2 regions of the Paenarthrobacter sp. YIM B13468 genome follow, and region 1 is predicted to be linked to the other one. Evidence: predicted binding sites of a transcription regulator. Region 1 holds the regulator's gene; the other holds the start of a gene.

Region 1 (5,206 bases):
TTGCTCTTTATAGGGCTCGCCCCAGGACGGGCGCAGGGGGTTCCGGAAATAAAGCCAGTGCTTGGGCTTCAGGAATTCGCTGCGCGTGGGGTGGAGTCCCTCGAAGTGGTTCTCTGCTTCGATGATCCTGGGGTCCGTATGGATCTCAAGATGGAGCGCCTCGGCAGTGGGCATTGCCGTTTCCTGGGCGCGCGTCAGCGGCGAGGCGACCAAGTGGACAATCCTGGCACCCTCGCTTGCGCGGACGGCAAAGTGCTCAGCCAGCATGCGGGCCATCTCCCGGCCCCGCTCGGAGAGATGGAATTCAGGCAGCCGGCCATAGAGGACGCCATCGGGATTATGGACCTCGCCATGGCGAAGCAGATGGACAGTTGCTTGGGGCATGTTTACCAGTTTCTCAAAGAAGCGGGGCGATCCGAAATCTTCTACCGCTAGTAGAACTCAAAGTTTTCTCAAAATGTTCCGTGGAGTTGGAATAAAAGATGCATATGCATGTTTATACTAGACACGAAGCTCGGTTGACGTTTCAAGTAAATGCATCAACCAGTCAGCCGGGCAAGCAAGCGGTACCTTCCACTACATACAGGAGCAACATCATGATGACCCTTCCCGCCAACGTCACCACCGGCATCTGGACCCTCGACGCTTCCCACAGCGAGATCGGCTTCACCGTCCGCCACGCAGGTATCAGCAAGGTTCGCGGTGTCTTCAAGGACGCCGACGCTACCCTCGAAGTTGGCGAGACGCTGACTGACTCCAAGGTCACCGCAACCATCCGGACGGCCAGCTTTGACTCCGGCGATGTCAACCGCGATGGCCACGTCAAGGGCGAGGACTTCTTCGATGTGGAGAAGTTCCCGGAGATCACCTTCGTCTCCCGCCACGTCAAGGCAAACGGCGACGGCTTCGATCTTGTGGGCGATCTCACCATCAAGGGAGTCACCAGGGAAGTTTCCATCGAAACCGAATTCAACGGTGTCGCAGTGGATCCCTTCGGCAACACCCGTGCAGGCGTCTCCGGCGAAACCACCATCAGCCGCAAGGACTTTGGACTGACGTGGAACGCCGTGCTTGAGGCCGGCGGCGTCCTGGTCAGCGACAAGGTTGTCATCAACCTGGAGCTCGCGTTCATCGCACCGGCAGCTGCCTAGATCAACAGCAGCTTGCACGGGAGTTTGCACGGCAGTCCCGAGTAAACGGCGCCCCGTCACAGTTCCGCTGTGGGGGCGCCGTTTCGCGTACTCAGAAGTCACCCTGCGATTATTCGGCAAACACCCTGTAGTTAGCTGCGAACCGGCTCCAAATCTCCTATGCATCCTTCAACCTGCGGTCTAAAGTGATGCCATGAGTAACCCAGACGAAGCACCACAGCCTCAGCAGCCCGGCTCCCAGCCTCCGCAGCCCGGCAATGTTCCTCCTGCGGGTTACCAACCACCGCAGGGTTACCAACCACCGCAGGGCTACCAGCCGCCGTCGCAACCTGGCCAGTATTCGCAGCCCGGACCGGGTCAGCAGGGCCAGCCAGGTGGTTTCCACTTCGAAATGCCCACCGACGGACCCCGCAACTTCAACGATGTCCTTCCGCAAGGTGGTTTCTCGGGCATCTTCAAGACCATGGGCCTGCCCACCGAGCTCAAAGTGTCCTACTTCATTTGGGTCATCTCGGGACTCCTGGGCCTCCTCTTTGGCCTCATTGGACTTTTCGCCATCATCGCTGCGTTCGCTTTCATGCCAGGAGTTGCGGCACTCCTTCTGGTTCTCCTGATCATCAGCCTTGCTGTTGCAGCCGCCCAGATAGTCCTCGCCATGAAGATGAAGGAAGGCAAGGAATGGGCACGCCTTGCCCTCACCGTCCTTGCCGCGGTTTCCCTGTTGCTCGCCATCTTTGGCTCCATCAACGCCGGCGGACCCGGTGCGGGCCTGGGTGGCAACTGGTTTGGTTTCCTGGTCAGCGCAGTGGCCGTTGTGCTGATGTGGTTGCCGAACTCGCAGCTGTGGTTCAAGGCAGTAAAGGGCGCCGTCTAACCCTCCTGAAGTACCGGCGTCGGGCTCTCATCCAAGCCGCCCTGACAGGTGAACAAGGCCGTGGTGGTCCATTGGACCACCACGGCTTTCATCATGAAGGCGTACGCCATCGTGATGATTTCAGCTCAAGCAGGAAATTCCTGCGTGTGATCATCCGCAGCACCGGACCCCGGAGGTACGGTGGAAGCAGAACCAGGCTGGGGGCAGGGTCTTTTTGCTGATCCCGGCAGCCGTACCAGCAGTCGAACAAGCAAAGGAATGCCATGAGCAACCCTCCATACCCGCCGTCCAACGCCGGGGACGCCAATCCCGGCGATGCCAACACCGGTGATGCCAACAAGGGCGACGCCAACAAGCCTGAGCAGCCGGGCCAGCCATCCATGCCACAGTACGGTCAGCCCTCGGCACCGCAGTATGGTCAGCAGACTCCCCAATATGGTCAGCAGCCCAGCGCTCCGCAGTACGGTCAGCAGTCCCCGGCTGCCCCGCAATATGGTCAGCCCCCGGCTCCCCAGTACGGCCAGCAGACTCCCCAATATGGTCAGCAGGCTCCGCAGTTTGGCCAGCAGCCATCTCCCTACGGTCAGCAGCCGTCTCCCTACGGTCAGCAGGCCCCGCAATACGGCCAGGACACCAACTGGCCCAGCCAGCAGCCAGGGCCTACCACCGTTCCCCAGATGGTCAACATCTCCTTCTGGATGATCATCGCGGCGGGCATCCTCTCCGCCATCAGCTCGCTGATCCTGGCCACCACCGGCTCGGATGCCTTCATCAACTCGATGATGCGGCAGGCCGCACAGCAGGGAACGGAATTCCCCCCAGGCTCCCTGGAAGGCATGCGAGGCGGTCTTGTCGTTGCCGCGATCGTTGGGGCCATCGTGTCCCTTGGCCTCTACGCCTTGGTTGCGTTCCCAGTCCGCAAGGGCAAGAACTGGGCGAGGATCCTCGGCACCGTCTTCGCGGCGATCTCTGTCCTTGGCCTCGCCGGACTGTTCCAGTTCGGGGCCACCTACGGCATCCTGCAGCTCTTGGTGATCCTGCTGGGAGTTGCCGCAATCGTCCTGCTGTACCTGCCGGCGTCGGCTCCGTACTTCCGCAAGCCGCAGCCTTTCGGCAACCCTTACCAGAACCCTTACGGCCGCTAAGCCAACAAGCTTCCTGCCATAACGTCAGCGGGCGCGGACCCGGTAAGGCTATACAGCCTGACCCGGTGTTTGCGCCCGTTGTGCGTGGTAGGCCAGGATCTGCAGCTCGGTGGCCATATCCACCTTGCGGAGGTTCACGTGCGGCGGAACCTGCAGGAGAACCGGAGCAAAGCTCAGGATGCTCCGGATTCCGGCAGCGATGACTCGATCACAGACTTCCTGGGCCACTGTGGCGGGCAAAGCCAGCACCACCATGTTGGTGTGGGTGCGCTCCAGGACACGTTCAAGTTCCGCTGAATCGCTGACCCGCAACCAACCCACCTCGTTGCCGATCACCATGGGGTCTGCATCGAATATAGCCACGACGTCGAAGCCGCGGGACTCGAAGCCGCCGTACCGCGCCAGCGCCTTGCCGAGGTTACCGGCACCGACAATCGCGACCTTCCAGTCGTGCGTCAGGCCAAGGGCTGCGGCAATGTGACGGCTGAGGTACTGGACTTCATAGCCCACGCCGCGGGTCCCGTACGAGCCGACGTAGGAGAGATCCTTACGCAGTGTGGAGGAGCTGACGCCTGAAGCCTCGGCCAACGCATCCGATGACACGCGTTCCACGCCTTCTGCCAGGAGCGAGTTGAGCGCGCGCAAATAGAGAGTCATCCGGGCCACAGCCGCGGGCGGGATCTGCTTGGCGGCAGGTTCGTGGTCCCCGCTTGTTGCCCCCGGGGACGGTTCCAGCGCAGTCACGGTTTTCTCCATTGCGTCGCTTGTTGTTCCACTCTATGGCCCTTGGCCGGACTCAACAAAAGCCGGTACTTCCGGGTAACAGAGTCCTCTGGCCCTCAGCCTTCGAGGACTCTTTTCAAAGTACGGGTCAAGCGCTGCTCGTCGATCTTCCAAAAGTCGCGCTGGACCCCATCCACCAGCACCACTGGAATTTCCTCCGCGTAACGCTGCTGCAGTTCTGCGTTACCGTCGATTGCCTGCTCGGTCCACGGGACGCCCAGTTCCGAGGTAACGCGCTCGACGGCGGCACGCGCCTCCGTGCATAGGTGGCAGTCAGCTTTGGTTAGGAGAACGACGTCGGGAATAGCCATGTCACAACGGTAACCGCCCGAACGCTCTCTCACATCCCACCCCCTCCCGGCCATCCTTCTCTCACATCCCACCCCCCTCCCGACCATCCTTCTCTCACATCCCACCCCCTCCCGGCCATCCTTCTCTCACATCCCACCCCCTCCCGGCCATCCTTCTCTCACATTCCAACCCCCTCCCGGCCATCCTTCTCTCACATTCCAACCCCCTCCCGGCCATCCTTCTCTCACATCCTCTAGGGCAGCCCCCACCGTGCGCCCTCAACGCTGGGCTCTGGCGATTGACTAGACTCAAGGCATGCCCGACGAGAAGAACGCCGCTGTGGTCGCTGATGCCAAAGTGCAGCAGCACACAGGCGAAGCCGCTTTCTTCGACGTCGATAACACGCTGATGAAGGGCGCCAGCCTCTTCCACGTGGCCCGCAAGATGTACGAACGCAAGGCCTTCACACTGTCCCAGGCGGCTGGCTTCGCTTGGAAGCAGTTCAAGTTTGTGATGCGTGGCGAGAACATGGACGACGTCCATGCCGTGCGCGATTCCGCTCTGACCCTGGCGGCCGGGATCACCGTCGAGGACATCAAAGCCCTGGGCGAAGAAGTTTATGACGAAATGATCGAGTCCCGGATCTGGCCTGGGACGAAGGCCCTTGCGGAGCAGCACCTTCGTGTCGGCCGGAGGGTGTGGCTAGTGACCGCCACGCCGATTGAGGTTGCCACAGTCATTTCCACGAGGCTCGGTCTGACAGGCGCGCTGGGAACCGTGGGCGAAGTCCGCGACGGAATGTATACCGGAAAGCTAGTAGGCGACATCCTGCACGGGCCGGCTAAAGCCATCGCGGTCCAACTAGTGGCTGAGCAGGAAGGCTTGGACTTGGATCACTGCTGGGCTTACAGCGACTCCGCCAACGACATCCCGCTGCTCACCATGGTGGGTCACCCCGTGGT
Region 2 (5,206 bases), on a different contig from region 1:
GGTCCGCGTGGCCGGTGACAAGGACGGTCTGCTACGGCGCGTCGCCGTCTGTGGTGGTGCCGGGGACAGCTTGTTCGATGCCGTCAGGGCCAGCCATGCAGATGTCTACGTGACGGCCGACATGCGGCACCACCCGGCGTCGGAAGCGCGGGAAGGTGCCGTCAACGGCCGTCCGTACCTCATTGACGTTTCGCACTTTGCCAGTGAATGGCTGTGGCTGCCCGTAGCCGCTGAAGCGCTCGGCAATGTACTTACAGACCAGGGCTACGATGTCGAGATCCGCGTGAGCAGCACCAATAGCGATCCCTGGGACTTCATACTCACTCCCGGCGGGGACTAGAGTCTAGAAGACACGGACGAACCCACTCAACAGTGGCCGTCCATCCGGAACTGATTCCCAGCTCCGGAAGCGACACAAGCGGAGGTAAGCGTGGCGAAAGCAGCACCGGCAGAACAACTGAAATTGCTTGAACTGCAGGGACTGGACGCCAAGCTCAAATCGTTGGCCGGCCGCCGGAAGGTGCTGGAAACAGATCCACGGATAGCTGACCTGCAGGATGCCCTGAATGTAGCCAATGGTGAACTTGGCGCTGCCAAGATGGCGGTGCACGACGCCGAAGCCGAACTGCGTCGTTCCGAAGCGGACGTGGAGCAGGTCACCTCCCGCATCGAACGTGACGAGGCCAGGCTCAACAGCGGAACCGGTCTCTCCAAGGACCTGGTGGCGCTTCAGAGTGATATCGCATCCCTTAACAAGCGCCGCTCGGACCTTGAGGACGTTGAGCTTGAAATCCTGGAGCGTTTAGACACCCTGCGGGAGCGCCAGGCCGCACAACAGGCCATCGTGGATGACATCCAGGGTTCATTTGCCGGCATCCGCGCAGAATTGGATGAGGCGATTGCTGAAATCGCCGCCGAGGAAACCCTGGTCCGCGGGCAACGTGCCGCGTTCGCGGAGGCCCTCGACGCCGGAATGCTTGCAGTCTATGAGAAGACGATCGCCAAGCGCGGCGTGGGCGCCGCCAGGCTCTTTCACGGTAAATCGGAAGGTTCAGGCATGATGCTCAGCCCTGGCGACCTCGCTGAAGTCAAGGCTGCGGCTGACGACGACATCGTTTTCTGCCCGGACTCCGGATGCATCCTGGTCCGTTCGGCGGAGTGGAACTGACCTAGCTGCCCAGAATGATATTCAGTGCGTGTGGCTTGCGGGCCGTGCCGGAAACGAGTTCCGCCATCCAGACCTCCGTGGCCGCTTTCAGCAGTTGATCAGGTGTTGCGGGCGCCTTGCCACGCCTGGTCAGCAGATGCCTGGCAAACTCACCCCGCGTGTGTTTGGCGAAGTGGCTGACCACCGTGCGCTTGCCGTTTGCCTCGTTGAAAACATTCACCGTCACGGTTTGCGGTGCTGGTGGAGCCCACGCAGCTGCATACGTGCTGGAGCGGCAATCAACCAGCAATTCTCCTTCAGCCCGTTCGGCGAGGGCCGCATTCAGGTTCGGCTTCCAGAACGAGGCGAGGCGTCCGACGTCGGGCAGTGCCGTTCCCATGGACAGCCGGTAAGCCGGCACATGGTCACCAAAACCGATGGCACCCCATAATGCCGAAACCACCAAAATCGATTCGGTTGCCTTGCGTCGTTGGGCCGGCGTCATGGAATTAAAGCCGAGCGCGTCATACAGGACTCCGGAGTAGACCTGGTGGGCCGGCGCCGCTGGTTCCGCATGCAGCCGGGTATTACGTTCGACGTCGTCCTTCAGCGAGGCGCCGACGCCAAGCAATGCCAGGGCGTCCTCGTGCGCGCTAACCGTGCCCAACGATTCCAGGACCTTGGCGCGGTACGGGTTGAGCTCCGGAAAGCTGAGCGACTCCCATTCGACGGCGGGACCTTTGACGGCGGGGGTCTTGCCTTCGGAAGGCGGCAGCAGAATCAGCACCAGACGATATTACCGGGGACGGAGGCAACCCTCGACGCCGGTAGACTGTACGGCGGATGGGTTGACCAGGCGGTCGCGCGTCACGCAAGTGGCTCGAGGAACGTCCGGGCTCCGCAGAGCAGGGTGGTGGGTAACGCCCACTCGGGGTAACCCGCAGGCCAGTGCCACAGAAAACAGACCGCCTGCGCGTGGTGATGCTTGCATCAGCACACGGCAGGTAAGGGTGAAACGGTGGTGTAAGAGACCACCAGCTCCCTGGGTGACCGGGGAGGCTAGGTAAACCCCACCCGGAGCAAGGCCAGACAGGACACGTTTGAGGGCTGCTCGCCCGAGTGTCCGGGTAGGCTGCTGGAGGGCGTCGGCAACGACGTTCGTAGATGGATGGCCGCCACTCCTTTGCCGGCAACGGCACGGGATGACAGAACCCGGCGTATCGGTCAACCCATCCACACATTTGCCCCTAGATCCCAGGCATGTGACGTCCATTGTGACTGCCATGTGAGTGATTTCACGCCCCCGGGCGCCCAAGAGAGCACCCTTCCGCCTTAGACTTGTTATGAACGTAGATGTTCTGCCGCCGGGACTGCGTTCGCAGCCGGCGGTCTTTTCTTTGCAATCGTTCAAGGCGCTGTGGGCGGACCGAAGCCCGGCCAGTGCTCGTGCCGCAGGATTACTCCGGGCGGCCGCCATCTGCATACGAGGACGTATGTGGTTGACCCAAGGAAGGTAGTTCTGTGAGCCAGACGTCAGATTCTTGTCTTGATAAGTGGATGGGCCGGGAGGCTCTCGCCGAGGCCATGATTCCGGTAATCGGCCGGTTGTACCGGGAAAACAACGTGGTCACGAGCATCCACGGCCGGAGCTTGATCAACAAGTCGACCATGAACATCCTGAAGGCCCACCGCTTTGCGCGCCGGATGAGCAATACCGAGCTCCTGCTCGAAGAAACTGCACCCCTGTTGAACGCGCTTGCTGAGCTGGAACTCGGCGCGGCTGCGATCGACATTGCCCGTCTCACGGAGAAGTTCCGCGTCGAGGGCCACGGCACCTCCTTGGATGAGTTCCTGCGGTCTGAGCTCGCCGAAATCGTCGGAAAGCGTGGCGCTGATGACCGCACCAGCACCGACGTCGTGCTGTACGGCTTCGGCCGCATCGGCCGCCTCCTGGCCCGCATCCTGATTGAAAAAGCCGGTGGCGGGCATGGCCTGCGGCTGCGTGCCATCGTCGTCCGCAAGGGCGCCGAGAATGACCTCGTCAAGCGCGCCAGCCTCCTGCGCCGCGACTCCGTACACGGTTCCTTTGAAGGAACCATTCGCGTGGACGAAGAAGCCAACACCATCACCGCCAACGGTGTTCAGATCCAGGTCATCTACTCCGACAACCCCGCAACCGTGGACTACACCGCCTATGGCATCGAGGATGCCCTGGTAGTGGACAACACCGGGCGTTGGCGCGATGCTGAGGGCCTGTCCCAGCACCTGCAAAGCAAGGGTGTTGCGCGCGTCCTGCTGACGGCGCCGGGCAAGGGCGATCTGAAGAACATCGTCCACGGAATCAACCAGTCCGACATCTCCGATGACGACAAGATCGTCACGGCTGCGTCGTGCACAACCAACGCCATCACGCCGGTGCTGAAGGCCATCAACGACAAATTCGGTATCATCCACGGCCACGTTGAAACGGTGCACTCGTTCACGAACGACCAAAACCTGATCGACAACTTCCACAAGGGCGATCGCCGCGGCCGTTCGGCGGCCCTGAACATGGTTATCACGGAGACGGGTGCAGCCAAGGCTGTTGCCAAGGCGCTTCCGGAACTCCAGGGCAAGCTCACCGGCAACGCGATCCGCGTACCTACCCCGGATGTGTCCATGGCGATCCTCAACCTCAACCTTGCCAAGGGCACCACGCGCGATGAGGTTAACGACTACCTCCGCGAAATGTCGCTGCACTCGCAGTTGCGCAAGCAGATCGACTACATCGACTCTCCGGACGTTGTCTCCACCGACTTCGTCGGTTCCCGCCGGGCAGGCATCGTTGATGGCCTGGCCACTATTTCCAACGACAAGAACCTCGTTCTCTACGTTTGGTACGACAACGAATTCGGCTACTCCTGCCAGGTAGTCCGTGTCATGGAGGAAATGGCCGGCGTCAACCCGCCGTCCTTCCCTGCCCGCGACATCGTGGCGCCTATTGCAGTGCTTGAGGCAGCGAACGCCTAAGCCGGAAGTATTCACGGGTTTCCCGGCTGAGTTACTGGTATCAGCCGGGAAACCTGACCAAAATGGGTTCATGGAAAATGAATCAACTTTGGAACACGAGACAACGCTGGAACATGCGCTGGATGTAGCACGGGCCAACCACAAGCAGGCACAGAAACTGCTGGACCACGCCATTGCAGCAAACGCCGCGGGGGACGTCAGCGACGAGCGCGTCCAGCAATTGCGCACGCTGCTGGAGGTGGCTGCTGAAGACCTCCAGCGCGTTATGCGCGAGCAGTAACCCGGGGAAGTTCCCCACACTGCAGTGTGACTTCTCCTACACACTGTGAATATCGGCTCTGACTGTCGGTGCCGTGTCCTACGCTCGTAGGACACCACCCACCCCGACTGGACGGAGCCCCTTGAGTATCACCTGGTCTGCCTACAAACGCGCGCGCAGACGATCACGCCAAGCTTGGGCCATTCTAGGATTAGTAGCCGCAACCCTCGCGGCAGGCCTGTCTTGGTTCTTCACCACAGGCCAGTTCAACGCAGCCGAGCCATGGGTCTCCGGTCCCAGTGATGCGCCGGTCTTTAATCCCGCTTGGATGAAACCCATTGCCGGGATCGAGGCCGTTCCCGCGGAGAAGGCAAGCGCGGCACTCGCACAGCTGGAAGTTAAGGGACGGGCATCCCAGGAAGACTATGAGCGAACCGCATTCGGCCAGGCATGGCTGGATGCCGATCGAAACGGATGCGATACCAGGAACGACATCCTGCGCAGGGACCTGTCGTCCGTGGAGTTCACCAGCGGCTCCTCATGCAGGGTTGCCACTGGAGAGTTCCAGGAACCCTACACGGGTGCGCACGTGACCTTCCGCCGAGGTCAGGACACCAGCGCTGATGTTCAGATCGACCACATTGTGGCTTTGGCCGACGCATGGCAGAAGGGTGCCAAGCAATTAACGGTGCAGCAACGCCAAAGGCTGGCAAATGATCCGTTGAACCTGATTGCGGCTGATGGGCCCGAGAATGTGAAGAAGGGCGCAGGCGACGCCGCCACTTGGCTTC

What was found. Region 1 encodes Rex, which represses fermentation and respiration genes when NADH is low (regulators of the CRP and FNR family bind a similar motif). Its sites were predicted from a motif close to CTTGTGAANNNNTTCACAAG; they were not measured.
Region 2: ACFX4T_RS24820 (glyceraldehyde-3-phosphate dehydrogenase) is a predicted target of Rex. The motif match lies at 2,430-2,449, and genes of this name have one in related genera.

The regions. Positions count from the first base shown of each region.
Region 1 is NZ_JBHZPI010000018.1:106,700-111,905, reverse strand. It holds gene ACFX4T_RS17270 (histidine phosphatase family protein) at 1-384, opposite strand, end outside; gene ACFX4T_RS17265 (YceI family protein) at 600-1,151, shown strand; gene ACFX4T_RS17260 (hypothetical protein) at 1,345-2,025, shown strand; gene ACFX4T_RS17255 (hypothetical protein) at 2,289-3,170, shown strand; gene ACFX4T_RS17250 (redox-sensing transcriptional repressor Rex) at 3,219-3,926, opposite strand; gene ACFX4T_RS17245 (glutaredoxin family protein) at 4,010-4,264, opposite strand; gene ACFX4T_RS17240 (HAD family hydrolase) at 4,560-5,206, shown strand, end outside.
Region 2 is NZ_JBHZPI010000040.1:6,283-11,488, forward strand. It holds gene ACFX4T_RS24800 (Nif3-like dinuclear metal center hexameric protein) at 1-340, shown strand, start outside; gene ACFX4T_RS24805 (zinc ribbon domain-containing protein) at 431-1,168, shown strand; gene ACFX4T_RS24810 (YaaA family protein) at 1,170-1,934, opposite strand; RNA gene rnpB (RNase P RNA component class A) at 1,992-2,383, shown strand; gene ACFX4T_RS24820 (glyceraldehyde-3-phosphate dehydrogenase) at 2,669-4,156, shown strand; gene ACFX4T_RS24825 (hypothetical protein) at 4,227-4,436, shown strand; gene ACFX4T_RS24830 (HNH endonuclease family protein) at 4,558-5,206, shown strand, end outside.